Regions from separate parts of the Frigoribacterium sp. NPDC087798 genome, predicted to be linked through region 1. Evidence: predicted binding sites of a transcription regulator. Region 1 holds the regulator's gene; the other holds the start of a gene.
The links. The regulator LexA, encoded in region 1, represses DNA repair genes until DNA is damaged. The targets are predictions, from matches to a motif close to TCGAACANNTGTTCGA.
Positions count from the first base shown of each region.

Region 2: the regulator LexA is predicted to act here: its motif matches at 2,910-2,925, upstream of ACIOSR_RS02135 (DNA polymerase III subunit alpha).

Region 1 covers NZ_JBIUVP010000002.1:563,939-579,131, forward strand. Annotated here, with positions in the region: gene dapF (diaminopimelate epimerase) at 1-693, shown strand, start outside; gene ACIOSR_RS09645 (class I SAM-dependent methyltransferase) at 736-1,356, opposite strand; gene hflX (GTPase HflX) at 1,433-2,980, shown strand; gene lexA (transcriptional repressor LexA) at 3,077-3,790, opposite strand; gene ACIOSR_RS09660 (hypothetical protein) at 4,063-4,431, shown strand; gene ACIOSR_RS09665 (histidinol-phosphate transaminase) at 4,533-5,618, shown strand; gene hisB (imidazoleglycerol-phosphate dehydratase HisB) at 5,615-6,232, shown strand; gene hisH (imidazole glycerol phosphate synthase subunit HisH) at 6,229-6,867, shown strand; gene priA (bifunctional 1-(5-phosphoribosyl)-5-((5-phosphoribosylamino)methylideneamino)imidazole-4-carboxamide isomerase/phosphoribosylanthranilate isomerase PriA) at 6,934-7,680, shown strand; gene ACIOSR_RS09685 (SseB family protein) at 7,680-8,483, shown strand; gene ACIOSR_RS09690 (DUF1844 domain-containing protein) at 8,541-8,873, opposite strand; gene infC (translation initiation factor IF-3) at 9,252-9,902, shown strand; gene rpmI (50S ribosomal protein L35) at 9,906-10,100, shown strand; gene rplT (50S ribosomal protein L20) at 10,131-10,517, shown strand; gene ACIOSR_RS09710 (TrmH family RNA methyltransferase) at 10,643-11,443, shown strand; gene ACIOSR_RS09715 (amino acid ABC transporter ATP-binding protein) at 11,573-12,310, shown strand; gene ACIOSR_RS09720 (glutamate ABC transporter substrate-binding protein) at 12,414-13,277, shown strand; gene ACIOSR_RS09725 (amino acid ABC transporter permease) at 13,354-14,022, shown strand; gene ACIOSR_RS09730 (amino acid ABC transporter permease) at 14,019-14,936, shown strand; gene pheS (phenylalanine--tRNA ligase subunit alpha) at 15,031-15,193, shown strand, end outside.
Region 2 covers NZ_JBIUVP010000001.1:450,817-466,009, forward strand. Annotated here, with positions in the region: gene ACIOSR_RS02125 (glucose-6-phosphate dehydrogenase) at 1-1,318, opposite strand, end outside; gene ACIOSR_RS02130 (aromatic acid exporter family protein) at 1,519-2,832, opposite strand; gene ACIOSR_RS02135 (DNA polymerase III subunit alpha) at 2,965-6,417, shown strand; gene ACIOSR_RS02140 (glutathione S-transferase family protein) at 6,511-7,533, shown strand; gene ACIOSR_RS02145 (TraR/DksA C4-type zinc finger protein) at 7,545-7,880, shown strand; gene ACIOSR_RS02150 (TetR/AcrR family transcriptional regulator) at 7,939-8,655, opposite strand; gene ACIOSR_RS02155 (NAD-dependent epimerase/dehydratase family protein) at 8,781-9,704, shown strand; gene ACIOSR_RS02160 (GAF domain-containing protein) at 9,935-11,176, shown strand; gene ACIOSR_RS02165 (aldehyde dehydrogenase family protein) at 11,271-12,812, shown strand; gene ACIOSR_RS02170 (DUF779 domain-containing protein) at 12,905-13,315, shown strand; gene ACIOSR_RS02175 (hypothetical protein) at 13,338-13,979, opposite strand; gene rplU (50S ribosomal protein L21) at 14,068-14,379, shown strand; gene rpmA (50S ribosomal protein L27) at 14,394-14,660, shown strand; gene ACIOSR_RS02190 (alcohol dehydrogenase catalytic domain-containing protein) at 14,785-15,193, shown strand, end outside.

The DNA.
Region 1 (15,193 bases):
GGCCTGCTCGAGACCGAGCCGCGCGCCGAGTGGTTCATGGACTACCACAACGCCGACGGCAGCCCGGCCGAGATGTGCGGCAACGGCATCCGTGTCTTCGCGCGCTACCTCCTCGAGCGGGGGCTGGTCCAGCTGGGCGAGGACGACGTGCTCGTCGTCGGCACGCGGGCCGGCGCGCGTGAGGTGCGTCGTGACGGCACGGGCTTCCGCATCGACCTGGGGCCGTGGAGGCTCGGCGACGACGATCCGGTCGTGCGGGCGCGCGAGCTGCACGCGGCGCGTCCCGGCCTGCCGATCTCGGTGGGCAACCCCCACGTGGTGGTGGCACTCGCCGGCGACGACGAACTGGACGGTCTCGACCTGACCTACGTGCCGATCGTCGACCCGGCCCCGGCCGACGGGGCGAACGTCGAGTTCGTGGTCCCGGCGGACCCGCTCGTGGTCGACGGGCTGGGTCGCATCCGCATGCGTGTCCACGAGCGGGGCAGCGGCGAGACCCTGTCGTGCGGCACCGGTGCGGCAGCTGCCGCCCTGGCGACGCGGTACTGGGCAGGAGCCTCGGCACCCGAGGCCTGGTTGGTCGAGGTTCCCGGCGGCGTCGTGGGCGTGTCGGTGAGTCATCACGCCGATGGTGAGCACGTCTCGCTCAGCGGGCCGGCCGAACTGGTCTTCACCGGCGCGCTCGAACTCTGAGCCGCGCCGGGGGCGGCGTCCAGATCTCGGCGAGAAGTCCGATCAGTCGGCGTCGCTGAGTCGCTCGGCACGCAGGATCCGGTATCCCTTGCTGGTGGAGGCGCGGGTCACGTCCACGACGCCGGTCATGGTCTCGTTCATCCAGCGCTGCAGGGAGTCGGCCCCCAGGTTCTTCTGCACGACCAGCCACGCGTCCGACCCCGCGTCGAGGCGGGGGAGCCACCGTTCGAGCAGGGAGTGCAGCTCGGCCTTGCCGACCCGGATCGGCGGGTTCGACCAGATCGCCGCGAAGCGCAGATCGTCGGGAACACCGTCGGGGGTCACGGCGTTGACGTTCTCGAGGCCGACCGACCGCGCGTTCTCGCGCACGAGGTCGAGCACTCTCTCGTTCACGTCGACGGCCCAGACCGTCGCGTCGGGTGACGACAACGCGAGGCTCAGTGTGATGGGGCCCCACCCGCACCCGACGTCCAACAGATGGCCCGCCCTCGGCGGCGTCGGCGTGCCCGCCAGCAGGACCGAGGTGCCCGGGTCGACGCGGCCGGGGCTGAAGACGCCGGCAGCCGTGGTCAGGGTCAGCTCCCGTCCTGCGAGGACGACCTCGATCGTCCGGGGCTTGGCCTCGCTGCCGGGCTGGGGGGAGAAGTAGTGCTCGCTGGCCATGGTCGCCAACCTACCGAACATCCGGCAGGGCCTCGCTCCCTGCTCTCCGCACACCGAAAGGGTTAGTATCACCCCGATGACAGACCACACCACGACCCCGCTCGATCCGGAGCGGAACGACCAGCCCGACGACGTCGTCGCGCGCGTGCTCGATCGTGCAGCCCAGAGGGCATCCGGCTACACCGTGTTCTCGCCGGCTCAGGCCATCCAGACACGCTCGTTGCACCACGACGGCGACTCCGACGGCGATCAGTCCGAGCGCGACGACCGCCAGGCCCTCCGCCGCGTGGCGGGCCTGTCGACCGAACTGCAGGACGTCACCGAGGTCGAGTACCGCCAGTTGCGCCTCGAGAACGTCGTCCTGATCGGCGTCTACTCGCAGGGGTCGATGGCGGATGCCGAGAACTCCCTCCGCGAGCTCGCTGCCCTGGCCGAGACGGCGGGGGCGGTCGTGCTCGACGGACTGCTGCAGCGACGGCCGAACCCGGACCCGAGCACCTACCTGGGCAAGGGCAAGGCCGAAGAACTGCGCGGAACGGTCGCGGCCCTCGGCGCCGACACCGTCATAGCCGACACCGAACTGGCCCCCAGCCAGCGACGCGCCCTCGAGGACGTGGTCAAGGTCAAGGTGATCGACCGCACGGCCGTCATCCTCGACATCTTCAGCCAGCACGCCAAGAGCCGGGAGGGCAAGGCGCAGGTCGAACTGGCCCAACTCGAGTACCTCCTGCCCCGTCTCCGCGGTTGGGGCGAGTCGATGTCCCGCCAGGCCGGTGGACAAGTCGGAGGCGCGGGTGCCGGAATGGGCAGCCGCGGGCCCGGTGAGACCAAGATCGAGCTCGACCGGCGCCGCATCCACACCCGCATGGCCCGGCTCCGCAAGCAGATCAAAGAGATGAAGCCTGCCCGCGACGCCAAGCGAGCCAACCGTGACCGCAACGAGGTGCCCACCGTCGCCATCGCCGGGTACACGAACGCCGGGAAGTCCAGTCTCCTGAACCGGTTGACGAGCGCGGGCGTCCTCGTCGAGAACGCGCTGTTCGCGACCCTGGACGCGACGGTCCGCAAGAGCGTGACGGCCGACGGTCGTCCCTTCACGTACGCCGACACCGTCGGATTCGTCCGGAACCTCCCTCACCAGCTGGTCGAGGCATTCCGATCGACGCTCGAGGAGGTCGAGGCGTCCGACGTCATCGTGCACGTCGTCGACGGGTCGCACCCCGACCCCGCCGCCCAGCTCGCCACCGTCCGAGACGTCATCGCCGAGGTCGACGGTCGCGACATCGCCGAGATCGTCGTCTACAACAAGAGCGACCTCGTCGACGACGACCAGCGTCTCGTCCTGCTCGGACTCGAGCCGACGGCGGTCTTCGTCTCGGCACGGACGGGTGAGGGCATCGACGAGCTGCTGGCCCGCATCGCAGCCGTCCTGCCCGAACCCGAGATCGAGCTCGACCTGTTGGTGCCGTACGACCGCGGCGACGTCGTCTCCCACCTCCACGACTCGGGTCGCATCGTCAGCACGGACTACGAAGAAGAGGGCACCCGGGTCCACGCCCGTGTCTACCCGAGTGACGTCGCCGGGCTCACGCCTTACGTGGCTCCCGTGGGCGTGGGGCGCTGACGCCGAGCCCCACGTCCTCGAACGACGAAGCGCCGACCACGTGTGGTGGTCGGCGCTTCGTCGTGCGCGGGGCGGGTCGCGACCGCCGAGAGACGATCAGACGGAGCGCAACACGGCGACGACCTTGCCGACGATCTGCGCATGGTCGCCGACAATGGGTTCGAACGCGCTGTTCCGGGGAAGCAGCCAAGTGTGGCCGTCTCTCTGGCGGAACACCTTGACGGTCGCTTCGTCGTCGAGCATGGCCGCGACGATGTCGCCGTTCTCAGCGTCCTGCTGCTGCCTCACGACGACCCAGTCCCCGTCGCAGATCGCCGCGTCGATCATCGAGTCGCCGACCACCCGCAACATGAACAGTTCGCCCTTGCCGACGAGTTGACGCGGCAGGGGCATCACGTCCTCGATCTGCTGCTCGGCCGTGATGGGGATGCCGGCGGCGATCCGTCCGACCATGGGGACGTGAGCCGTGTCGCCGTCGTCACTCGTCGTGAAGACGGTGGCCGGGGCCGCCGACGGCGCCGTCGCGTCCACGAGGACCTCGAGGGCTCGGGGTCGGTTCGGGTCGCGGCGGATCTTGCCGGCGAGTTCGAGCTGGTTCAGCTGGTGCGTGACGCTCGACAGGGACTTGAGGCCGACGGCGTCGCCGATCTCGCGCATGCTCGGGGGATACCCGCGGTGTCCGATGCTCTCGGTGATCGCGGCGAGGATCGACTCCTGCTTCGCCGTCAACTCCTTGCGGGGGAGGACACCCGGATCGAGCTGACGGGGGGCGTCGGTGGCCGCCTGCGGGGTGCGCTTCGGGTCGCTCATGGGTCTCCTGCCGTCGATGTCGGTGGTCCCTGTTTGACTCCTACCACCGATCGAAACCGTATCCGATCGGGCGGTGTCGACAAAACACATGTTCGAGTGTGTCGCGTTATCGCTTCCCGATCCACAGCGATTCCGTCCTGCGATACCCGTCGCGGGGGTTGAAAGCCTCGGCAATCGAATGTATGTTCGGAACACGTCTTCGCGCCCGGCATTCCCGGCCGAGTGCCGGGCACGAACTCGTCCCCTGTCTTCCACGGTGAAAGGACCACCTCATGAGCGTCACCTCAGCATCAGCAGTTGCGTCCCCCGTCGACTCGACCCGAGTCGTGCGCACGCGTCTGCGCATCACCCGGCGGGGCCGCGCGGTCGTCGCCGGGCTCGTCGCGGTCCCGCTCGTCGTCGTGGCGGGTGCGCTCGTCCTCAACGGTGGCGGCGCCGTCGCGTCCGACACGACGGGTCGCGCGGACTTCCAGCACGTGACCGTCGACGGTGGCGAGACGCTCTGGCAGGTCGCGTCCGAGATCGACCCCGACGCCGATCCTCGCGACGTCATCGCCGACCTCGTCTCGCTCAACAACCTGCCGAGCGCCGAGGTCTCCGCCGGGCAGAGCCTCGCCGTCCCCGCTCAGTACGCTCGCTGAACTGCCGTCGCCGACGAGGTGGGTGGTCCGGCCCACTGACATCGTGTTCGTACGGTGGCGACCGACCCGACACACCGTCGGCCCGCCCGTACGATGGTGGGGTGTCCTTCAGTCTCGACGACCTGCCCATCCGTGACGACCTCCGGGGGCTGACGCCCTACGGCGCTCCCCAGAAAAAGGTCCCGGTCGCTCTCAACGTCAACGAGAACACGCATCCCATCCCCGAGGACGTCGCTCGCGACATCGTCGAGTCGGTGGCCCGGGCGGTCCTCGACGTCAACAGGTACCCCGATCGTGAGTTCACGACGCTGCGCGACTCGCTGGCGGCCTACCTCGGGCACGATCTGACCCGCGACAACATCTGGGCGGCGAACGGCTCCAACGAGGTCATCCAGCAGCTCCTCCAGGCCTTCGGAGGCCCAGGCCGCTCCGTCCTGGGGTTCCCCCCCACGTATTCGATGCACTCGATCATCGCCACGGGCACCGGCAGCCGGTGGATCGAGGGTCGTCGTGACGAGGGGTTCCGCATCTCGCCCGAGACCGCGATCTCCGAGATCGAGCGCACCCGTCCCGACATCGTCTTCTTCTGCGGACCGAACAACCCCACGGGCACCCCTCTCGATCTCGCCACGATCGAGGCTGCCTACGACGCGACGGACGGCATCGTCTTCGTCGACGAGGCCTACGCCGAGTTCATGCCGGCCGACCAGCCGACGGCACTGACCCTCCTGGCCGGCCGCGAACGTCTGGTCGTGTCCCGCACGATGAGCAAGGCGTTCGCGTTCGCCGGTGCCCGGGTCGGCTACCTGGCCGCGCACCCGGCCGTGGCCGACGCGCTGCGTCTGGTGCGCCTCCCGTACCACCTCTCGTCCCTGACGCAGGCGGCGGCCGTCGCAGCGCTCTCGCACGCGAGCGAGATGCTCGCCATGGTCGACGACATCAAGGCACAGCGTGATCGCATCGTGCACGAGTTGACCGAGCTCGGGTACGAGCCGTGGCCCACCTGGTCGAACTTCGTCCTCTTCGGCGGGGTCGATGATCCGACCGACGTCTTCGAGCGCCTGCTCGAGCGGGGCGTGATCGTCCGCAACCTGGGCATCCCGAACCACCTGAGGGTCAGTGCAGGCACCGAGGCCGAGACCACCGCGTTCCTCGAGGCGCTCCGCGACATTAGGCTCTCTTCGTGACCGAGACGACCCGCGCCGCCCGTACCGCTTCCCTCTCGCGCGAGACGAGCGAGTCCAGCATCGCCCTCGCCCTCGACCTCGACGGTTCGGGCCGATCGACGATCGACTCGTCGGTGCCGTTCTTCGACCACCTCCTGACGGCGTTGTCGAAGCACTCCCTGATCGACCTCGAGGTCACCGCGAAGGGCGACACGCACATCGACGTCCACCACACCGTCGAAGACATCGGCATCACGTTCGGCACCGCGCTGAAGCAGGCGCTCGGCGACAAGTCGGGCATCTCTCGCTACGGTGACGCGCTGGTCCCGCTCGACGAGGCCCTCGTGCAGGCGGTCGTCGACGTGTCGGGGCGCCCGTACCTCGTGCACACGGGCGAGCCGGAGGGGTTCGAGTACCACCTCATCGGCGGGCACTTCACCGGCTCGATGGTCCGCCACGTCTTCGAGGCGATCACCTTCCACGCCGGCATCACCGTGCACGTCCGCGTGCTGGGCGGGCGTGATCCGCACCACATCGCCGAGGCCGAGTTCAAGGCGTTCGCCCGGGCGCTCCGCCAGGCGGTCCAGCCCGACCCGCGCGTCAGTGGCATCCCGTCGACGAAGGGCGCCCTGTGACCGGCGCGCGTCCCTCCGTCGTCGTCCTCGACTACGGCAGCGGCAACGTCCACTCGGCCGTCAAGGCGCTCGAGTTGGCGGGTGCCGACGTCGCGCTGACGTCCGATCGCGCCCGGGTGCAGGCGGCCGACGGTCTCTTCGTCCCCGGCGTCGGTGCATTCGCAGCCGTCATGAGCCAGCTCGAGTCCGTCCGCGGTGGCGAGCTGATCGACCGACGGTTGGCCGGCGGGCGTCCGGTCATGGGCATCTGCGTCGGCATGCAGGTCTTCTTCGAGGGCGGCGTCGAACGCGGCAACAGCACCGGTGGCCTCGGGGCGTGGCCCGGCGTGGTCGACGAACTGAAGGCCGACGTCCTGCCGCACATGGGCTGGAACACCGTCGACGTTGCCGAGGGCAGCGTGCTCTTCGACGGGGTGGCCGACGAGCGGTTCTACTTCGTCCACTCGTTCGCCGCACAAGAGTGGTCCCTCGACGTGATCCGACCCTTCACCGAACCGCGCGTCACGTGGGCCGACCACGGCGGCCGCTTCGTCGCCGCCGTCGAGAACGGCCCGCTCTGGGCGACGCAGTTCCACCCCGAGAAGTCGGGCCGGCCGGGCATCCGGCTGCTCTCGAACTGGCTCGGCACCTTCTGACCCCGGCGCGACCGACCCGATCGCGCCTCCTGACCCTGCGGTGCCCGGCGCCGTGAGAGAGACGACATGAGCGAGTTCTGCACCACCCCCGCCCTGACCCTGTTCCCCGCCGTCGACGTGGCGGGCGGTCAGGCCGTGCGCCTGACCCAGGGTGAGGCCGGCAGCGAGACGAACTACGGCGACCCGGTCTCGGCAGCCGACGACTGGGCGAGCCAGGGCGCCGAATGGCTGCACCTGGTCGACCTCGACGCCGCCTTCGGGCGCGGAGACAACCGCGCCGTCATCAAGAGGGTCATCAAGCAGGTCAAGGGCGTCAACGTCGAGCTCAGCGGTGGCATCCGCGACGACAAGTCCCTCGAGGACGCGTTGAGCACCGGCGTGAAGCGCATCAACCTCGGCACCGCGGCCCTCGAGAACCCCGAATGGGCCGCCCACGTCATCGCCGAGTACGGCGAGGCGGTGGCCGTCGGGCTCGACGTCCGGGGCACCACGCTGGCGGCGCGGGGTTGGACCGAAGAGGGCGGCGATCTCTGGACCGTCCTCGCGCGGCTCGAAGAGGCCGGCTGTGCGCGCTACGTCGTGACCGACGTGACGAAGGACGGCACGCTCCAGGGTCCCAACGTCGACCTGTTACGTCAGGTGATGGAGCACACCGATCGTCCGGTGATCGCCTCGGGGGGCATCTCGAGCCTCGACGACCTCGTGGCTCTGCGTGAGCTCGTGCCGCAGGGGCTCGAGGGCGCCATCGTCGGCAAGGCGCTCTACTCGGGAGCCTTCACCCTCGGCGCAGCCCTCGACGTCGCGTCGAACTGATGACGACCGCGCCGGGCGGACCGGGGCACGCACACGAAGATCCCGGTCCCGGCGGAGACAGCGCCGGGCGTCCGTGGGCCGGGCGCACCTTCGACCATCACGACACGGCGCACGCCGGAGACGACGGGTCCGCCGACCCGGACCTGCTCGACGCCCTCCTCGGGTTCCGCGAGGGGCGGCTCGGAGAGAGCGACGTCGTCGACGCCCTCCGTCCGGCGCGCCTGCTCGTGCCTCTGGTCGCCGTGGCGGGGGACGAAGGTCTCGACGACCACGGTCGCCGCGTCGACAAGACGCAGGAGCTCTCCATCGTCACGGTCTCGGGTCCCGACGGCCGGGACGTGTTGCCGGCCTTCACCTCGGTAGAGACCTTGACGCGGTGGCGTCCCGCTGCCCGACCGGTGCCGGTGGAGGCTCGGCGCGTGGCCCTCGCGGCCGCCTCGGAGTCGACCGACCGCATCGTGGTCGACCCCGGTTCGATCACCGAGTTCGGTCTGCGTCGTCCGGCTGTCTGGGCCGTCGCGCAAGACCTCCCGTGGGTGCCGAGCCACCACGACGAAGACGTCCTGCGCGCGTTCCTCGACGCGTCACGTGACGAGGAGGCGCTGGTCAGCCTGGTCGTCGCGCCGGGCTATCGAAACGCCCGGCTCGGTGCCCCCGAGATCGTCGTCCAGCTGGGCGTGGCGCCGGGTCTGGACCGCGACGCCCTTCACGCGCTGCTGCAGCGACTGCAGGCGGCCTGGGCCGCCGATCCGGTGATCGCCGACCGGGTCGACAGCATGTCGGTGAAGGTCGTCCCGGGCTGAGGAAGAGCCGTCCGTCAGGGTGCGGGAGCCGGACGCGCGGTTCGGGGGACGCGCCGTTCAGTTGACGGGGCCGGTGTACTTCTCGCCGGGGCCCTGGCCGATCGCGTCGGGGATGGCCGACGCTTCACGGAAGGCGAGTTGCAGCGACCGCAGGCCGTCGCGGAGCGCCCGGGCGTGCTGGTCGCCGATCTCGGGTGCGCTGGCGGTCACGAGTCCGGCGAGGGAGGTGATGAGCTTGCGGGCCTCGTCGAGGTCGGTCTGTCGCTGCGGGTCGTCGGCCAGGCCGACCTTCACCGCGGCGGCGCTCATCAGGTGGACGCAGACGGTGTTGATGACCTCGACCGCGTTGACGTCGGCGATGTCACGTGCGGCGTCGTCACCGAAGTGCAGATCGTCCTCGAACCGCGCCGTCGCGGGGGAGGTGTCGGGCGACGTGGCCGGTGCCGGATCACCGAAGCGGGCGTCGGGAATGGGTGCGTCGTCGGGGGAGTGGCTCACGAACTGATCCTCTGCTAAACTCGTCCAGGCTCGGAGCGTCTGCTCCGTGCGAAAGTGGAGATTCTCCCACCCGCGCTTGACCGTTAGACAAGGTTACCGGGTTGTTGGCACCCCGTTCGATCAGCACCACCGTTCCACCTCGTTCCTCGTCAGAGGCATCGGGCAGACGGTGATCGAGCAGCCAGGGTGCGGTGTGATGCGTCGTCAGACGGTGCCCGCACGAAACTCCTCTTTCTCTGGCGAGGCCGTCCGGCCCCGCCAGATGCAGAAATGACGACAGAGGAGTTCCGCATCAGCGATCCCCGTACGAACGACCGTATCCGCGTCCCCGAGGTCCGCCTCGTCGGGCCCGCAGGTGAGCAGATCGGCGTCGTTCCCATCGCCATGGCCCTGCGTCTCGCCGCAGAGGCCGAGCTCGACCTGGTCGAGGTGGCCCCCAACTCGAAGCCTCCCGTGGCCAAGATCATGGATCACGGAAAGTTCAAGTACGAGGCTGCGCAGAAGGCGAAAGAAGCCCGTCGCAACCAGGCGAACACGATCCTCAAAGAGGTCCGTTTCCGCCTGAAGATCGACAAGCACGACTACGAGACGAAGCGCAAGCGCGCCGAGGGCTTCCTCCAGGGCGGCGACAAGGTCAAGGCCATGATCCTGTTCCGTGGTCGCGAGCAGTCGCGTCCCGACCAGGGTGTCCGCCTCCTCCAGCGCTTCGCCGAAGACGTCTCCGAGTGGGGCAGCGTCGAGTCGACGCCCACCATCGACGGCCGCAACATGGTGATGGTCATCGGCCCGCACAAGAACAAGTCCGAGGCCAAGGCCGAGGCAGAAGCTCGCAAGGCGGCCAACAAGCCGCCGAAGCACCCGACGTCCGACGAGGTCCCGGCCGATGCACCGGCCGAGCGACCGACAGAAGAAAGTAAGTAAGACATGCCCAAGCAGAAGACCCACTCCGGCGCCAAGAAGCGCTTCAAGGTCACCGGTTCCGGCAAGATCATGAAGCAGCAGGCTGGCATGCGCCACAACCTCGAGGTGAAGAGCGCCAAGCGCAAGGCTCGCCTGAACCAGGACCAGGTGCTCGCTCCCGCCGACGCCAAGGTCGCCAAGAAGCTTCTCGGTCACTGACCGCTGACACGAACGTAGAGGAACAAGAAAATGGCAAGAGTCAAGAGAGCGGTCAACGCCGCCAAGAAGCGTCGCGTCATCCTCGAGCGTGCCGAGGGTTACCGCGGTCAGCGTTCGCGCCTGTACCGCAAGGCCAAAGAGCAGGTCACGCACTCGCTCGTCTACTCGTACCGTGACCGTCGTGCGCGCAAGGGCGAGTTCCGTCGTCTGTGGATCCAGCGCATCAACGCGGCGTCGCGTGCGAACGGCCTGACCTACAACCGCCTCATCCAGGGTCTGTCCCTGGCCGGCGTCGAGGTCGACCGTCGCATCCTGGCCGAGCTGGCCGTCAACGAGCCCGCCACGTTCGCGTCGCTCGTCGCCACCGCCAAGGCCGCGCTGCCCGCCGACACCTCGGCCCCCAAGGTCGCCGCGTAGTCGCACCCGAACCACCCTCGAGGCCCGACGGCCCGACACCCACCCCGGTGTCGCCGTCGGGTCTCGTGCGTCCGCGGCAGGCGGTGGTCCTCGTGCGGCATCATGGACGGGTGCCCCACGACTCCCTGCTCGACAATCCCCGTTCACCCCGAGTCCGGGCGGTGGCCAAGCTCTCGAAGCGCGACGCTCGCACCGAGACCTGCACGTTCCTGCTCGAAGGGCCGCAGTCGGTCGGTGAGGCCCTGGCCTTCCGGCCCGAGCTGATCGTCGAACTCTTCGGCACCCCGACGGCTCTCGAGCGTTACCCCGAGGTGGCGGTCGCCGCCGGGGCGGAGGGCATCGACGTCCAGTTCGTCACCGAGCCGGTGCTCGAGGCCATGGCCGACACGGTCACGCCACAGGGCATCGTCGCCGTCTGTCGGCAGTTCCCCACGTCGGTCAAGGACGTCTTCGCCGCCGAGCCCAAGCTCGTCGTGATCCTCGAGGAAGTCCGCGACCCCGGCAACGCGGGCACCATCATCCGGGCCGCGGACGCCGCGGGTGCCGACGCCGTCATCATGACCGGTCGCAGCGTCGACCTCTACAACCCCAAGGTCGTCCGGTCCACGACGGGTTCGCTGTTCCACGTGCCGGTCGCCGTGGGCGTCGAGTTGCCGGCGATCGTCGACCGGTGTCGTGAGGTCGGCCTCCAGGTGCTCGCCGCCGACGTCAAGGGAGACGACCTGCTCGCCGCCCGCACCGAGGGCGTGCTCGCCGAGCCGACCGCCTGGCTCTTCGGCAACGAGGCCCGAGGTCTCACCGACGCCGACCTCGCGCGTGCCGACCGCGCCCTGGTCGTGCCCATCTACGGTCACGCCGAATCGATGAACCTCGCGACGGCGGCCTCGGTGTGCCTCTACGAGAGCGCCTTCGCCCACCGCAGCTAGCGCCTCCTCGTCCCGCAGGAGGCGCGGGTCGGGCCATGCGCTCTCAGCGCGGTGGGACGCGTCGTTTCGTTTTCATTAAGAATCCACTGTGAATTTGACCCCGACCTGGGGGTCTGTTTGTGTGGGCGCATGGAACCCCTCGTCGTGGTCGACCACGTCAACAAGCACTTCGGTGACCTCCACGTCCTGAAGGACATCACCACGACGGTGGGCAAGGGTGAGGTGGTCGTCGTGATCGGCCCGAGCGGTTCGGGCAAGTCGACCCTCTGCCGGGCGATCAACCGCCTCGAGACCATCGACGACGGCGTCATCACGATCGACGGCACGCGTCTGCCCGAAGAAGGTGCGGCTCTCGCCCGCCTCCGCGCCGACGTCGGCATGGTGTTCCAGAGCTTCAACCTCTTCTCGCACAAGACCATCCTCGAGAACGTCATGCTGGGCCAGCTCAAGGTGCGGAAGCGCACCAAGGCCGAGGCGCGCGAGCGGGCGATGCAGTTGCTCGAGCGGGTCGGCGTCGCGAACCAGGCCGACAAGATGCCGTCCCAGCTCTCGGGCGGGCAGCAGCAGCGTGTCGCGATCGCCCGGGCACTGGCGATGGACCCCAAGGTGATGCTCCTGGACGAGCCCACCAGCGCACTCGACCCCGAGATGATCACCGAGGTGCTCGACGTCATGGTGCAGCTCGCGAAGGACGGCATGACGATGATCGTCGTCACCCACGAGATGGGGTTCGCGCGCAAGGCCGCCGATCGCGTCGTCTTCATGGCCGACGGTCAGATCGTCGAAGAGGCGACGCCCGAGAAGTTCTTCACCGACCCCCAGTCGACCCGCGCCCAGGACTTCCTCGCGAAGATCCTCACGCACTGAGCGGGCGCGGCCGAGTCCGCGACCCGTTCCCCGGCACCCGAACAGCCGGCCCACGACACCCGATCGCCGCCCGGCGTCCGGGTCACCCAGCAAGGAGATCAGAATGCGACTCAGCAAGGGATTCGTCGCCGTAGCCGCAGCAGCCGCCGTGGTCCTCGGCCTCTCGGCCTGCACCGACTCGTCGGCCCCGGCCGTCGACGTCGAGACGCCGGCCGACTTCGCCGAAGGCAGCACCATGGCCCGCCTCGCCGACGCCGGTGAGATCACCATCGGCACCAAGTTCGACCAGCCGCTGTTCGGCCTGGCCAACCCCGACGGCGTGCCCGAGGGCTTCGACGCCGAGATCGGCAAGCTCGTCGCCGCGAAGCTCGGCATCGAAGCCGACAAGATCACGTGGGTCGAGACCGTCTCGGCCAACCGCGAGCCGTTCATCCAGAACGGCCAGGTCGACCTCGTCATCGCGACCTACACGATCAACGACGATCGCAAGAAGGTCGTCTCGTTCGCCGGCCCGTACTACACGGCCGGTCAAGACCTGCTCGTGCTCGACGGCAACCCCGAGGGGATCGAGTCCGCCGACGATCTGGCCGGCAAGAAGGTCTGCACCGTCAGCGGCTCGACCAGCGAGAAGAACGTGGCCGAGTACACCACCGACATCCTCGCCACCGACACGTACTCGAACTGCCTCGAGCCCCTCCGCACCGGTGCGGTGTCGGCCGTGACGACCGACAACGTCATCCTGGCCGGCCTCGCCGACCAGAACGAGGGTGAGTTCGAGGTCGTGGGGGAGACCTTCACCGAAGAGCCCTACGGCATCGGTCTGGCCCTCGAAGACACCGACTTCCGCATGTTCGTCAACGACACGCTCCAGGACGCCGAGGACGACGGCACCTGGGACGAGCTGTGGGAGAAGACCGCGGGCAAGGTGCTCGACACCCCGACGCCCCCCACGATCGACCGCTACTGACACCGCGCGGGCACCCGGGGCGACCAGCCCCCGGGTGCCCGCGTCCTGCCCCGACCGAAGGACCCTGTTGAACCCCTTGGACGTCATCCCCGGCTTCGACGCCGTGACCGACAACTGGCCCCGCTTCTGGGACGGCTTCGTCACGACGCTCCAGCTGCTCGTTCTGTCGGGCCTCGGGGCCCTCGTGATCGGTTTCTTCGTCGCGGCACTGCGCATCTCGCCCGTGGCGTCCTTCCGCACGTTCGCGACGGTCTACACCGAGGCGCTGCGCAACATCCCGCTCACGCTCGTGCTCTTCTTCTGCGCCTTCGTCCTGCCGTACCTCGGAGTCGACTTCGGCACGTACTTCCCGTTGGCCGTCATCGGCTTGACGGCGTACACCTCGCCGTTCGTCGCGGAGGCCATCCGGTCGGGCATCAACGGCGTCCCCGTCGGGCAGGCCGAGGCGGCCCGCAGCATCGGGCTCGGCTTCGGGCAGACGCTCGGCCACGTGATCCTCCCGCAGGCCATGCGCATGGTCGTGCCCCCGCTGATCAACGTCTTCATCGCCCTCACCAAGAACACCTCGGTGGCCGGTGGTTTCTTCGTGGCCGAGCTCTTCGCCGCGGGACGCTACATCGCGAACGATCGCGGTGACGCCGTCATCACCACGCTGCTCGCCGTGGCGTTCTTCTACCTGCTCGTCACCATCACGCTCGGCCGTCTCGCCGCCGTGGTCGAGAAGAAGGTCGCAGTCCTCCGATGAGCACCTCCGTCCTCTACGACGCCCCGGGGCCGAGGGCCCGCCGCACCTCGCGGATCATCTCGGTGGTCGGCGTCGTGCTCGTCCTGGCCCTGGTCGCCTACCTCGTCTACCTCCTCGGCCGCCCCCGCATCAGCGCGAACGGTGCCGAGAGTCCCGGCGTGCTCGACGCGTCGCGGTGGGACATCCTCGGTGACCTCGCGCTCTGGCGGGCGATCGGTCGGGGTTGGTTGGCGACCATCCAGGCCGCGGCCGTCGCGTCGGTCCTCGCGGTGGTCATCGGCGTCCTCTTCTCGTTCCTCCGGACGGCGCGGTCCGCCTGGGTGCGCGTCCCCACGACGGTGCTGCTCGAGTTCTTCCGCGGCATGCCCGTCCTGCTGATGATGCTGTTCATCCTGTTGGTCTTCTCGACCGGGGCCTTCTGGGCCGTGGTCGCGGCGCTGGCGGTCTACAACGGGGCGCTCATCGGCGAGGCGCTGCGCGCGGGCATCGCCTCGCTGCCGCGGGGGCAACGCGAGGCCGGCCTCGCGATCGGGCTCACCCCGATCCGCACGCGCTTCGCCATCGAGTTCCCGCAGGCCTTCCGTCAGATGCTGCCGATCATCCTGGCCCAGCTCGTCGTCCTGTTGAAGGACACCTCGCTCGGCTACATCGTCGGCTACGTCGAACTGACCCGGAGCGGTCTCACGCGTCTGGGCACCTACTACGGCAGCACGTACACGTTCACCCTCTTCGCGGTCGTCCTCGTCGTCTACCTCGCCACGAACCTCCTGCTCTCGTGGGTCGTCCGCGTCGTCGACCGACGGACGGGGCGGCGTGCGGTCGTCGCCAAGCGCCCGGGCACGCCGAAGGACCCGGGCATGTTCGGACGCGGTGGCCGCTACGAGTCCGACCACGTGTCGGGCCGCGCGACCTGACCCGGTCCGTCCACCCGATCCCAGCCCGCGCCTCCTCGTCCGTCACGACCAGGAGGCGCGGGTCGCCTCCCAACGATCGCTAAGCTTGGTTCTCGTGTCAGACTCCGTCCCCCTCTCCGAAGACGCCGTCGCGTCGGCGGTCGACGCCGCCCTCGCGGCGATCGCCACGGCGGCCACCGTCGCCGAGCTCAAGACCGCCCGTGCCCAGCACGTCGGCGAGGTCTCGGTGCTGGCCCGCCTGAACGCCGGTCTGCGCG
Region 2 (15,193 bases), on a different contig from region 1:
CGAGCGGCACCTGGTCGGCCTTCCAGGCCTCGATCACGGGAGCGACGATCGCCCAGCAGCGCTCGGCGACGTCGCCGCGGATCGAGAGCGTCGGGTCGTCGTGGAAGATGCCGCTGAGCACCTCGCCGTAGGGCGTGAGCTCGGGCTTGCCCAGGGTGACCGACATCGTCGACTTCTCGAGGTCGAACGGGTTGCCCGAGCCGTTCGTGGTGACGCCGAGCTCCATCGTCTCGGGGCTGATCTCGATGCGGAGCGTGTCGGGCGTCGACGAGCCGTTGAGGCCCTCGGGAAGCGCGGGGACCGGCTTGAAGGTGATGAGCACCTCTTTGCGGATCTTGGTCATGCCCTTGCCCGAACGCAGGATGAACGGCACGCCCGCCCAGCGACGGGTCTTGACCTCGAACTCGACCTCGGCGAGGGTCTCGGTCTGGCGCTCGTTGTCGACGCCGTCCTCGTCGGCGTAGGCGGGGACGTCCTTGCCGTCGATCGTGCCGGCCGCGTACTGGGCGCGACGGCTCGAGGCGACCGGGTCGGCGTCCTTGACCCAGGTGGCGCGCAGGACGCGGGCGATCTCGCTGCGCAGCTCGACCGAGTCGATGCTCGACGGGGCGTCCATCGCGATGACGGCGAGCACCTGCAGCAGGTGGCTCTGGATCATGTCGATCAGCGCGCCGGCCTTGTCGTAGTACTGGGCGCGACCCTCGAGGCCGAGGACCTCGTCGTAGAAGATCTCGACCTTCTCGATGTTCTCGCTGTTCCAGACCGGCTCGAAGAGGCGGTTGGCGAAGCGCAGGCCGATCATGTTGAGGACCGTCGCGCGACCGAGGAAGTGGTCGGTGCGGTGGATGCGCTCCTCGGGGACGATCTTGAGGAGTTCGGCGTTGAGCTCGCGGGCGCTCTCTTCGTCCGAGCCGAACGGCTTCTCGAGGGCGAGGCGCAGGCCGTCGGGCAGGTCGATCTCGGCGAGCGCCTGGATCACCTTGGTGCTGATGGCGGGAGGCAGGGCGAAGTACATGACCGGCGTGCCCTCGCTGGCCTCGAACAGGGCCTTCAGGTGCTCGACCGTGGTCGGGTCGCCCTGGATGTACCGGCTCGACGCCAGCGTCTTCTTGGCGAGGTCGCTGCCGGCGTCGCCGTTGAAGGCGGTCTTCACGACGTCGTCCCACTCTTCGGGGCTGCGCTCGCTGCGGCCGGTGCCGATGAGCTGGACGTCGACGCCGCGGTCGCTCTTGAGCAGGCTCGCGAGGCCGGGGAGCAGCAGACGCTCGGTGAGGTCTCCGCTGGCTCCGAGGATGATGAGGGTGGTGGTGTCTGTCACAGTGCAGCTTTCGTGGGAGGGCGACGATCGTGTCGTCGCTGGTCGATCAGGCGGCGGGGGTTCTCGGGGCCACGGGTGTCAACGCACAGGGGGGACGGACATTCCCGTCGACCGCCCCGGCCGCGGAGGGCACGGGTCGCGTCTCGGCGCCGGTGCCCGGTCAACCGTACTGCTCCCGGAGGGTGAGCGCCGTATCGGGGTCAGCGACCGTCGTCGGCCTCGCCGTCCTGCACGGTGTCGTGCGGGGCGGTGTCGCGGGGTGCGCTGTCGTCGTCGACCGGCCCCGTGCTGTCGGTGCCGCCCACCCGGCCGCCGGTGTCGTCGTCGTCGGCCGCGCGCCCCTCCTCGGCGGCGTCGTCCTCGGGGCGGGGCGCGGTGGTGTCGTCGGGGTCGAGGGCGGCGATGATGCGTCCGAGCGAGACGGCGATCGAGACGCCGCCGCTCGTGTCCGTGGTCGGGCGGTCCCGGTGGCGGTCGACGGCGTCCCAGAGGTCGGCGACGCGTCGCCGGGCGTCGGTGAACGCGTCGACGTCGTCGGCCCCGTGGCGTCGGATGACGGTGGCGACGCCGTGCACGGCGTGGGCGACGTCGGGCGCGAGGTCGTCGGGCATGCCGATCTGCCGGCCGATCCGGCGACCGAGGATGCCCGAGACCTCGGCGACGTCCTGCAGGTGGAACGAGACGCGCTCGTACGTGGCGAGATCCGCGTACTCCTGGCCGAGGTCGCGGCGGCGGAGCAACCACCGCGGGTTCATGCGACGGGACTCGTCCGCGTAGGCGACGGTCTCGCGGACGCGGCGGAGGGTGCTCGGCAGGACGCCCACGCGACGCTCCCATTCGTCGTCCTCGAGGGGCCAGGGGGTCTCGAACACGCCGGCGACCTCGTCGGCACGGTCGGCCAGCGAGTCCTTCACCCGGAGGAGGCGATCCTCGGCGCGCGAGGCGTAGAGCGGCGGCACGAGCACCAGGTTGACCACGACGCCGACGACGACGCCGACGCCGATCTGCACGATGTAGCCCAGCGAGTAGGCCTCGGCGTTCGCGCCGCCGAGCAGCAGCACGAACAACCCGGCCGTGAGCACCCAGTCGCGACCGGCGCCGAGCCAGCGGATGCCCGCCACGAGCACGCCGACCCCGACGACGAGCGCCACCGCCAACACGCCGGGCCGACCGTCCTGCAGCGAGAAGACCGCCGTGGCGAGGGCGATGCCGACGACCACGCCGACCAGCACCTGGAACCCCTGTCGCAGCGAACTCTTGATGGTCGGGTACATCGCGATCACGGCGCCGAGCGGCGCGTAGTACGGGTAGTCGGCGGCGACGCCGGGCACCTGCGGCGCGATCCAGTAGGCGAGGGCCGCGGCGAGCGCCGTCTTCACGGCGAGCAGGAGGCGCGGTTGGGCCAGCAGGACGCGGGTCCAGTGGGTCGCGGTGCGGGCGTCGCGACGCAGGGCGGACCGTCGATCGGGCGAGGTGGAGCCTCGATCGGTCGGGGTGGGGCGTCGATCGGACATGCCCCGATGATGACAGGCCGTGGGACCCGAGGGACGGGCCACGGGGTGCGACGGCCGATCGGAGCGACGTACACTGGTCGAACACCTGTTCGAACGACCCGGCCGGGGGTTCAGCAGCCCGAGGTACCGACCATGAGCTTCACCCACCTGCGCGTCGCGTCGGCGTTCAGTGCCCACCACGGCACGGCGCACCCGAAGGCGCTCGTCGACGCCGCCGTCGCGGCGGGTGCCGACGCGGCGGCGATCACCGACCGGGACGGGCTGTACGGGGCGATCCGGCACGTCGGGGCCTGCCGGACGGCGGGCGTCGACCCGATCGTCGGAGTCGAGCTGGGGTGCCGGGACGACCGCGAGGGGTTCGTGGACGGTGGTGCCGACGGCGGCGGGGCCGTCGGCGGGGTCGACCGCATCGTGGTGCTGGCGCACGGGGCGCGGGGCGGCGGGCCGGCGAAGGCGGGGTGGGCGGCGCTGTGCCGGCTGATCAGCGCGTCCCACGGTCGGGCCACCCGCCGCGCCAGCGGCAGCGCCAACAGCGTGGCGACCATCGCCCGGTCCCGGGTGAGGGGCTTCGTCCAGGGCGAGACCGAGCCGGCGGCGACCGTGCTGCTGGGGCCCGACTCCGACGTGGGCCGACTGGTCCAGGCGGGGCGTCACAGCGAGGCCGCGGCGTCGCTCGCCGACTGGGCGGCGACGCTGCCGGGCGGCGTGGTGGTCGAGGTGGTCTGCCACCTGACCGAGCCGGGCGAGAGCCGCAGCATCCGGCACGCCGCCCGCATGCTCGAGTTGGCCGACCACGTCGGGGTGCCGGCCGTGCTCACGAACGCCGTGCGGTACCTCGATCCCGACGAGGCCGTCACGGCCGACGTGCTCGACTCGGCGGGGCACCTGGCCGCCCTCGGCTCGTTCCGGCCCCAACCGAACGCCCAGGCCTACCTCAAGCGCCCCGCCGACATGCGCCGACTGGCCCGTCTGGTGAGCGACGCCTCGTCGTTGCCCCGCAGCGTCGGCGACGAGATGCTCGCCGCCACCGAACGCCTGGCCGACCGGTGCCGACTCGACCCCGTCGCCGACCTCGGCTGGGGCCGCCCGAAGGTGCCGGAGCTCAGCGCGATCGGCGTCGACGGCGACCCCGACCAGGCGCTGTTCCGGCAGGCCCAGGCCGGCGTCACCGAACGCTTCGGCGACGCCGACCGTGCCCTGCGCGACAAGGTCGAGGACCGCATGCGCTACGAACTCGGCATCATCACCGGGTTCGGCTTCGCCGGGTACTTCCTCACCGTGGCCGACGTCTCCGCACTGATGCGCGACCTGCGGGTGCGCAACGCGGCTCGGGGATCGGGGGCGGGCAGCCTCGTCACCTACCTGCTGCGCATCTCGAACGTCGACCCGATCGAGCACGACCTGCTGTTCGAACGGTTCCTCGGCAACAAGCGCGAGACCCTGCCCGACATCGACATCGACGTCGAGGCGGCGCGGCGGCACGAGGTCTACCGGGCGATCTTCGACCGGTACGGCAGCAACCGGGTCACGCTCATGTCGATGCAGTCCACCTACCGCGGACGCGGGGCGGTGCGCGACGCCGGTCTCGCGCTGGGCCTCGACGACGAGCAGATCGACCTCGTGGCCAAGAACGTCTGGCGGTCGAACGCCCGAGACCTGCGCACGGCGATGGCCGAGAAACCCGAGCTGCGCGAGATCGCCGAACTCGCCCGGAGCAACGACCAGATCGACCTGCTCGTCGACCTCAGCGAACGGCTCGACCGTCTGCCCCGGCACATCTCGATGCACCCGTGCGGGGTCATCCTCGGCGACTCCGACCTGCTCAGCACGACCCCCGTCCAGCCCAGCGGCATCGGCCTGCCGATGAGCCAGTTCGACAAGTACGACATGAACGACGCCGGCCTGCTCAAGCTGGACGTCCTCGGCGTCCGCATGCAGAGCTCGCTCGCCTACGCCCTCGACGAGATCGAACGCGTCAACGGCCCCCGTGCCGCCCTCGCCGGTGCCCTGCCCGTCGACGTGCCCTACGTGAACCGCCAGGGTCGGATCGAGCTCGACGAGATCCCGCACGACGACGAGCCCACCTTCGAGGCGATCCGCACCACCCACACGCTCGGCATGTTCCAGATCGAGAGCCCCGGGCAGCGCGAGCTGATCGGCAAGATGCAGCCCGACCGCTACGAAGACCTCATCGCCGACATCTCGCTGTTCCGGCCCGGCCCGATGAAGGGCAACATGATCGCGCCGTTCCTCGACACCAAGCACGGATTCCAACAACCCGACTACCTGCACCCGAGCTTCGCGTCGTTCCTCGACGACAGCTACGGGGTGGTCATCTACCACGAGCACGTGCTGCGCATCCTCGAGGCGACCATGCAGGTGTCGCTCGCCGAGGCCGACGAGATCCGACGGCACATGGGCAAGGGCGACGACGACGCGCTCGAGGCCACCTTCCGCGAGCGCACCCGCGGCAACCTCGACCCCGCGACCGGGAGGCGACGCTTCGACGACGCCGCGGTCGACCGGATCTGGGCCGCGCTCAAGGGGTTCGGGTCGTTCGGCTTCTGCAAGGCCCACGGGGCCGCGTTCGCCCTGCCGACCTACCAGAGCGCGTGGTTGAAGACCCACTACCCGGCCGAGTTCCTGGCGGGCGTCCTCACCCACGACCCGGGCATGTACCCGAAGCGGTTGCTGCTGACCGAGGCGCGACGCATGGGCGTCCCCGTGCTGCCGCTCGACGTCAACGCCTCGACCGACGTCTACCGGGTCGAGCGCCTCCGGCCGCCGGCGACCCCGATCGCGCCGACCCGGGTGGGCGACCTCGGTCTGCGGCTGTCGCTGGCCGACGTGCACGGCATCAGCGACGCCGAGCTGGCCCGGGTGGTCGTGAACCGTCCCTACGACTCGATCACCGACTTCTGGCAGCGGGCGACGCCGTCCCGATCGCTCTTCGAGCGCCTGGCGCAGGTCGGGGCGCTCGACTCGGTCGCCGGGCCCGGCCGCACCCGCGGCGACGTCCTGGCGCGGGTGCGAGCGCTCACCGGCCGGTCGTCGCGCCCGAAGGCCACCGACGTCGAGAACCAGCTCGACTTCTCGATCGACGACTCCGACACGGTGCCGACCGGCACGCCCGACGTCGACGCCCGGCAGCGGGTCGCCGACGAGCTCGACATCCTCTCGATGGAGGTCAGCGAACACGTGATCGAGAGCTACCGGCCCATGCTCGACGACCTGGGCGTGGTGCGCGCCGCCGACCTGCGCGACCACTGGAACGGCACGACCGTGCTCGTGGCGGGCATCCGCATCGCGACCCAGACCCCGCCGATGCGCAGCGGCAAGCGCGTGGTCTTCATCAGCCTCGACGACGGCAGCGGCTGCTCCGACTCCACGTTCTTCGAGGAGGCCCAGGCCCGCGCCGGCTCGCTGCTGTTCGGCACACAGCTGATGGTGATCCAGGGACGCACGCGTCGCACCGGCGAGCGCGGCATCTCGCTCGAGGCCGAGAACGCGTGGGACCTCAAGGCGATGTGGCGCGACTGGAACGCGGCCCGCGCCTCCTCGTCCCTGGCCGTCGGCAACTCCTGACCCGTGTCGTCACCACGGCGGCCGGGGCCGCCGCTCGTCCGCGCACGTCGCAGCAGCCAGGAATTGCCGACACCCCGTGCGTAGGGTGGCGACATGAGCGATCAGCAGGTCAAGGGCAGCTACGTCGAACCGGGTCAGGAGTACACCCGCGACACCAACTACATCGAGGACCGCATCACGCGCGATGCCGTCGACGGGTGGCCGGTCGAGGCCGGTCGCTACCGCCTGGTCGCCGCCCGGGCCTGCCCCTGGGCGAACCGCAGCGTCATCTCGCGACGCCTGCTCGGGCTGGAGGACGCGATCTCGCTCGGCCTGCCCGGCCCCACGCACGACGCCCGCAGCTGGACCTTCGACCTCGACCCCGACGGTCGCGACCCCGTCCTCGGCATCGAACGCCTCCAAGAGGCGTTCTTCGCCCGCACGCCCGACTACCCGCGCGGCATCACCGTGCCGGCGATCGTCGACGTGCCGAGCGGCAAGGTCGTCACGAACGACTTCCCCCAGATCACCCTCGACTTCGCGACCGAGTGGACCGCCCACCACCGCGAGGGCGCCCCCGACCTCTACCCCGAGGCCCTCCGCGGCGAGATCGACGAGGTGAACGCCGTGGTCTTCCACGACGTCAACAACGGGGTCTACCGCGCCGGTTTCGCCGGGTCGCAGAAGAGCTACGAGCGGGCCTACCGCACCCTCTTCGAGCGGCTCGACTGGTTGTCCGAGCGACTGGCCGGTCAGCGCTACCTCGTGGGCGACACCATCACCGAGGCCGACATCCGGCTGTTCACCACGCTCGCCCGGTTCGACGCCGTCTACCACGGGCACTTCAAGTGCAACCGGAACAAGCTCAGCGAGATGCCGGTGCTCTGGGCCTACGCCCGCGACCTGTTCCAGACCCCCGGGTTCGGCGACACGATCGACTTCGACCAGATCAAGGCGCACTACTACGTCGTGCACTCCGACATCAACCCCACGGGCATCGTCCCGGTCGGTCCGGACGCCTCGGGATGGCTCACCGACCACGGGCGCGAGCAGCTCGGTGGCCGCCCCTTCGGCGACGGCACTCCCCCGGCACCGCCCCGCGCCGGCGAAGAGGTGCCGACGCTCGTCGGGGCCTGAGGCACCGCCTCGTGCTCGATCCCTCGGACCGGTTGCGCACCACACGCGACGAGGCCCTGGCGCTGGCCGCGCGACTGCTCGGGGACATGGAGGCGGTGGCCGCGGCCCGCGAGGGAGCCAACGTCGACGACGAGCACGACCCCGAGGGGTCCACGATCGCCTACGAACGGTCGCAGCTCGACGCCGTCCGGCGATCGGCCCTCGAACGCGCCGCCGACGCCGAGGCCGCCCTGGCCCGGCTCGCCGACGGCACCTTCGGGCGCTGCGAGCGATGTGCGGCCCGGATCGGCGAGGCTCGGCTCGAGGCGCGACCCACCGCCCGACTCTGCATCGACTGCGCGAGCTGACCCGCGCCTCCTGCCGGTGCCCCGTCCCGCGCCCTCAGCGGGGGCGTCGGCGGGGGCGTCAGCCCCAGATGCGAGCGATCTGCTCGTCGAGGAACGACTCGAACCAGGCGTCGCGGTCGGTGACGACGTCGGTGAGGTGACCGAAGAGCTCGAAGCTGAGATGCCCGTAGAGGGCCGTCCAGGCGGTGATGCCCGCGGCCAGCACACCGGGGGCGACCGACGCCCCGAGGCCCTGGGCGAGCTGCGTGAACTCGTCGGCCAGGCCGGCTCGCACGGGCATCGCCCGCAACGTGGCTCCGCTCGCCGCCGCGTCGTCGACCGCCCCGAGCAGGAGCAGCCCCACCGCGATCGCCGGTTCGACGGTGTCGACGGGGGCCGCGTACCCGGGGACGGGTGAGCCGTAGAGCAGGGCGTAGCGGTGCGGGTCGGCGATCGCCCAGCGACGGGTCGCACGGGCCGTCTCGCGGAAGCGCTCCTGGTGGTCGGCCCGGTCGACGTCCTGCTCGGCCCGACGGGCGGCCTCGGCGAGGTCGACGTAGGCGTCGGTGATCAGGCGGGTCAGCAGGGCGTCGCGGCTCGGGAAGTACCGGTAGATCGCCGAGGACGCCATGCCCAGGTCGCGCGCGACGGCGCGCACCGAGAGGGCGGCCGCTCCCACCTCGGCCAGCTGCCGGTGGGCCGAGGCGAGGGCGCGCTCGACGATCTCGGTCCGTGCCCGCTCGCGGACGCCCCCCACGGCCCGGTCGCGTCCGTCGTCCCCTGCGTTCGTGGTCATGCCCCGATCCTGTCGTCCGAGAGCACGCGACACAAACGAGAGCACCGCTCTTGCGTATCGGGCCGCCCGACCCTAGGGTCAGATCCGAGAGCACCGCTCTCGCTCATCGCCCCCAGGAGGACCCCATGCCCACCCATCTCGTCGTCGGAGCCGGAGCCATCGGCACCCCCCTCGTCCGCCGCCTCGCCGAGCGGGGCGACACCGTGCGCGTCGCCACCCGCCGCGGCACCGCGATCGCCGGGGCCGCCCCGTTCACGCTCGACGCCAAGGACGCCGCCGCCCTGACGAACGCGGCCCACGGCGTCGACACGATCGTGGTCTGTTCGAACCCGCCCTACCCCGCCTGGGGCGTCGAGTGGCCGGCCATCACCACGGCCCTGATCGAGACGGCCTCCACCACGGGGGCGCGCATCGTGCTGATGGGCAACCTCTACGGCCACGGGCCGGTGTCCGAGCCGATGACCGAGCACACGCCCCTCGCCTCCGCCGAGGGGAAGGGCAGGGTGCGTGCCGACAGCTGGCAGCGGCTCCTGGCCGCGGCCGACCGGGGCGTCCGGGCCGTCGAGGTGCGCGCGAGCGACTACTTCGGGCCCGGTGCCGGGCGCAACGCCCACCTCGGCAGCGACTTCTTCGGGCCGCTCGTCGCGGGCCGCACCGCCCACGCGGTCGGCGACGTGACCCAGCCGCACGCCTGGGCGTACCTGCCCGACGTCGTCTCGACCCTCGTGGCCGCCATCGACCGCGACGAGTGGGGACGCGCCTGGCTGACGCCGCACGCCACCCACGCCTCACGGGTCGCGATCGCCGAGGAGGCGCGGCGCCGCTACGGCCTGACCGGTCGCGTCCGCCCGTGGAACCCGCTGCTGTGGGCCGGCCTGACCCGCACGGTGCCGTTCCTCCGCGAGGTGAGGGCGATGCAGTACCAGTTCGACTCGCCCTTCGTCGTGGACTCGTCCGAGAGCGAACGCCTGCTCGAGATCGGACCGACCCCGTGGCCCGAGGCGCTGGACGCGACGATCGCGGCCGCCCGCAACGCCGTGCATCGGTAAGTCCTGACTCCTGTCGCCCCGCACGACGACGGCCCCTGCCCCCGGGGACGTCCCGCGACGGCGCGACGGGAAGCAGGAGTTGCCGACGGGACCGACGGTTCCCCGAGGTCACAGCAGACCCCCACGCGCCGCCCTTCCCCGACGGCCGCACGCCACCGTACGCTGACAGCACCCCGGCGACGACGCCGCACGACGGCCGACTCGCCCCGATCGACGACGATTGGTGCTCCATGACGCTGACCGCGAGCCGTCCGCCCCGCGACGTCGGGCCGCAGCGCCGGGTGGTGCGCGACTCGTGGGACCGCGCCTCACGGCACCGGCTCGATCCCGACGGCCTGCCCCGACTCGAGCTGCCCGAGGACGACCTCGACGACTGGCGTCGGGACCACCCGTTGGCGCTCGCGCTGCCCGTGGTGCGTCGTCTGCTCACGGACGACGTCTCGGGCTCGGGACTGCTCGTCGCGATGGGCGACGAGCACGGACGCCTGCTCTGGGTCGAGGGCGACCACGCGGCCCGCCGCCGCGCCGAGGACATGCTGTTCGTCGCCGGTGCGGGCTGGTCGGAGTCGCGGGTCGGCACCTCGGCCCCGGGCACCGCCCTCGTGCTCGACCGGGGCGTGCAGATCCGCGGCGACGAGCACTGGAACCACCGCGTGCGGGCCTGGAGCTGCACGGCCGTCCCGGTCCACGATCCCGTCGACGGGCACGTCATCGGAGTCGTCGACATCACGGGAGACGAGCGGGCGGCCGGCTCGTTGACGCTGCCCCTGGTCACGGCGACCGTCGCGGCCGTGGAGGCGCACCTCGCGCTCCTGGGATTCGCTGCGGTCGATCGCGTCCCGACCCGCACCCCCCGGCGGCCGGTCCGATCCGGTCCGGACTCCCCCGCCGGCCTGACGACCCTGGGCCGTGACGAAGCCGTCCTCACGGTCGGGGACGGCCGCATCGCGCTGGGTGCCCGGCACTCCGAGATCATGACCCTGCTCGCCCACCGGACCGCCGGCTACACCGCTCACGAATTGGCCGACGCGGTCTACGGCGACGTCGACGCGGTGTCCACCCTGCGCCCCGAGATGGTGCGCCTGCGGCACGTCGTCGAGGCCCTCGACCCCACGCTGGTCCCCCTGTCGCGCCCGTACCGCCTGCCCCGCCCGGTGGCCCTCGACCTCGACGCGCTCGTCGGACTCGTCGACCGCGGTGCCCACCGCGCCGCCGTGCGAGCCGACACCGGCCCGGCGCTGCCCTCGTCCACGGCACCCGGCGTCGTGGCGCTGCGGGTCGAGGTCGCGGCGACCGTCCGGGACGCGCTGCTCACCGGCGGGTCGATCGAGAGCCTGGTGTCCTACTCCGAGTCGGACGCGGGTCGCGACGACGTGCGCGTGCTGCTCGAGCTGCTGCGTCGGCTTCCGCCGGGATCGCCCCGGCGGACGCACCTGGTCGCGCACCTCGAGGCGCTCGGTGGCCGGGACTGACGCGCAACCGGATGCAACCCCGCCCGACGTAGCCTGCCGCCAGCGGCGGGCGACCCCCGCCACCGACCCGACACCGTCGTCGAAAGGGACCGTCATGACCGTCACCACTCCCCCGAACACCTACGCCGCGCCGGGACGGCCCGACGCGAAGGTGGCCTTCAAGCCCCGCTACGACCACTTCATCGGCGGCGAGTACGTCGCCCCGGCGAGCGGGCAGTACTTCGAGAACCCGAGCCCGGTGAACGGCAAGGTCTTCACGGAGGTCGCCCGGGGCAACGCCGCGGACGTCGACAAGGCGGTCGAGGCCGCCTGGCGCGCGTTCGACTCGTGGAAGAAGACGACGATCGCCCAACGCGCGCTGATCCTCAACAGGATCGCCGACGTCATGGAGGCGAACCTCGAGATGCTCGCCGTCGCCGAGACCTGGGACAACGGCAAGCCCATCCGTGAGGCCCTCGCCGCCGACGTCCCGCTCGCGATCGACCACTTCCGCTACTTCGCCGGGGCGATCCGGGCGCAGGAGGGTTCGACCGGCGAGATCGACGCCGACACCGTCGCCTACCACTTCCACGAACCGCTCGGCGTGGTCGGCCAGATCATCCCCTGGAACTTCCCGCTGCTGATGGCCGTGTGGAAGCTCGCCCCCGCCCTCGCCGCCGGCAACTGCGTCGTCCTCAAGCCGGCCGAGCAGACCCCCGCGTCGATCCACGTCTTCATGGACCTCGTCAAGGACCTCCTGCCCGCCGGGGTGCTCAACATCGTCAACGGCTTCGGCGTCGAGGCCGGCGCCCCCCTGGCGAGCCACCCGAACATCCGCAAGATCGCGTTCACCGGCGAGACCACCACCGGGCGCCTGATCATGCAGATGGCGAGCGAGAACCTCATCCCGGTGACGCTCGAGCTCGGCGGCAAGAGCCCGAACGTCTTCTTCGCCGACGTCGCCGACGAACGGGACGACTTCTACGACAAGGCCCTCGAGGGCTTCTCGTTCTTCAACCTGAACTCGGGCGAGGTGTGCACCTGCCCGAGCCGGGCGCTCGTGCAGCAGTCGATCTACGACCAGTTCACCGCCGACGGCGTCGAGCGGGTGAAGAAGGTGAAGCAGGGCGACCCGCTCTCGATGGACACCATGATCGGCGCCCAGGCGTCCAACGACCAGCTCGAGAAGATCCTGAGCTACATGGACATCGGCAAGCAGGAAGGCGCGACGCTGCTGCTCGGCGGCGACCGGGCCGACCTGGGCGGCGACCTGACCGGCGGCTACTACGTCAACCCGACGATCTTCGAGGGCCGCAACTCGATGCGGATCTTCCAAGAGGAGATCTTCGGCCCCGTCCTGTCCCTGACGAGCTTCAGCGACTACGACGACGCCATCAAGATCGCCAACGACACCCTCTACGGTCTCGGTGCCGGCGTCTGGAGCCGCAACGGTGCCCAGCTCTACCGGGCCGGCCGCGACATCCAGGCCGGTCGCGTCTGGTCGAACACGTACCACCAGTACCCCGCCGGGGCGGCGTTCGGCGGCTACAAGCAGTCCGGCATCGGTCGCGAGAACCACAAGATGATGCTCGACCACTACCAGCAGACCAAGAACCTGCTGGTCAGCTACGCGGACGGTCCGATGGGCTTCTTCTGATGACGCCCGAGCAGACGGCCGCCGCCGCGCCGGCAGCGGCAGCAGCCGAGGAGGCGCGGGTCGGCGCGGTCACGCCGGCCCCCGCCTCCGGGATGGTCGCCGCCACCCCCTCCCGGGTCGACGTCTCCCCCGAGGCGGCGACGTTCCTCGTGTCCCTGACGGCGCAGCACGGCCCACTGATGTTCCACCAGTCGGGTGGCTGCTGCGACGGCTCGTCGCCGATGTGCTACCCCGTCGGGTTCTTCCGGGTGGGAGCCGTCGACGTCCACCTGGGCGACCTGCACGTCGACGGGATCGACCCGATCGAGGTCTACATGTCCCGGAGCCAGTTCGAGTACTGGAAGTACACGCACCTCACGATCGACGTCGTGCCGGGCCGCGGGGCCGGGTTCTCGATCGAGAGCCCGGAAAGCCGGCGGTTCCTGATCAGGTCACGTCTGCTGGACGACGACGAGCTGCGGGCGTTCGGACTCGACGGCGCGGGGGGCGACGCCCCGGCCTGACCGGCCGACGTCGCCCGGGGATTCAGTCGGCCGGCGGGTGGGGCAGGGCGTAGACGCCGTGCCCCACCCGGTCGACCACGCCCTGCCGGGCGAGGACGCTCAGCGTCGACAGCACGCTGCTGCGCCGGTAGTCGGGCAGGGCGGCGACGATCTCGGTGGTGCGCCGGGCGCCGTCCCGCAGCACCTCGGGCACGCGCTCGGCCAAGGAGTCGCCGACGGGCGCGGCCGCCGGGGCGACGTCCGTCGGGTCGCCGGCCCGCGCCTCCTGGTCGTACTCGGCTCGGGCCTGGTCGAGGCCCTCGGCCGAGACGCGGGTGGTCGCCCCGTCGGCGCCGGAGGCGTGCGCGTAGGGCGCGAGGGTGAGCGACCGGCCGACGCGGGCGTACACGGCCGACGCGCTGGTGCCCTGGTGCTCGGCGATCTCGGGGTACGACGCGCCGCCGAGCAGCAACACCGCCTCGCCCTCGACGCCGAGCCACTGGCCGAGGCTCGCGATCTCCCAGCCGGCGGCCGTGACGGCCGAGCCCCAGACCTCGATGTCGTCGGCGTGGTCGGTGGTGAGCGTCCTCAGGTCGTCGAGCAGGTCGAGCAGGCGTTCGCGGGCGTCGTCGACGATCTCGGCCGTGAACTGCGGCGGGCGGCGAAGTTTGATCGGTCGTGACATTTGTGAAAGACTATCCAAGTTGCCTTCGTGGCACCACGACGTCGTCCGGCAGTCCGGGCGTCACATCCCCCACTTTTTTGGAGTTCCCATGGCTTTCGCAATCGTGCGCGCCGGTGGCCGTCAGGAGAAGGTCGAGGTCGGCACGATCCTGACCGTCGACCGCCTCAAGGCCGCGACCGCCGACACCGTCTCGTTCGTCCCCGTCCTGCACGTCGACGGCGACACCATCCTGTCGGGCGACGACCTGGCCAAGGTCACGGTCGAGGGCGAGGTCCTGAACGACCTGCGCGGCCCGAAGATCGTCATCCAGAACTACAAGAACAAGACCGGCTACAAGCGTCGCATGGGCTTCCGTGCCGACCTGACCCGCGTCAAGATCACCTCGATCACCACCAACTAAGGGGCTGACACCACATGGCACACAAAAAGGGCGCATCGTCCACCCGCAACGGTCGTGACTCGAACGCACAGCGCCTCGGCGTGAAGCGCTTCGGCGGCCAGGTCGTCCTCGCCGGCGAGATCATCGTCCGCCAGCGCGGCACCCACTTCCACCCCGGCGTCAACGTCGGCCGCGGCGGCGACGACACCCTCTTCGCCCTCGCCCCCGGCTCGGTCGAGTTCGGCAACAAGGGCGGCCGCAAGGTCGTCAACATCGTCGCCTCCGCGACGGCCGTCGCCTAGGCGACAGCACACGCGTCATCCGCCTCGGGGCGGTCGGGCCCAGGCCCGGCCGCCCCGAGGCGTTTCCGTGCCCGCTGTACCCCTCGTCCAGGCGGCACTGGGCGAGGACGCGTAGACGGGAACGATGAAGGCACTCACGTACCAGTCCGTCACCAACGTCTCCGTCGAGGACGTCCCCGATCCCACGATCATCGACCCGAGCGACGCCGTCATCAAGGTCACCTCGGCCGCGATCTGCGGAAGCGACCTGCACCTGTACGACGCCCTGGGCGCGTTCCTCGACAAGGGCGACGTGCTCGGCCACGAGACCATGGGCATCGTCACCCAGGTCGGTTCCGAGGTCAGCCGCATCAAGGTCGGCGACCGCGTCGTCGTCCCCTTCGTCATCGCGTGCGGCCACTGCTTCATGTGCGACCGCGGACTCTTCTCGCAGTGCGAGACCACCCAGGTCACCGAGTACGACTCGGGCGCCACCCTCTACGGTTTCAGCAAGCTCTACGGCCAGGTGCCCGGTGGCCAGGCCGAGCAGCTGC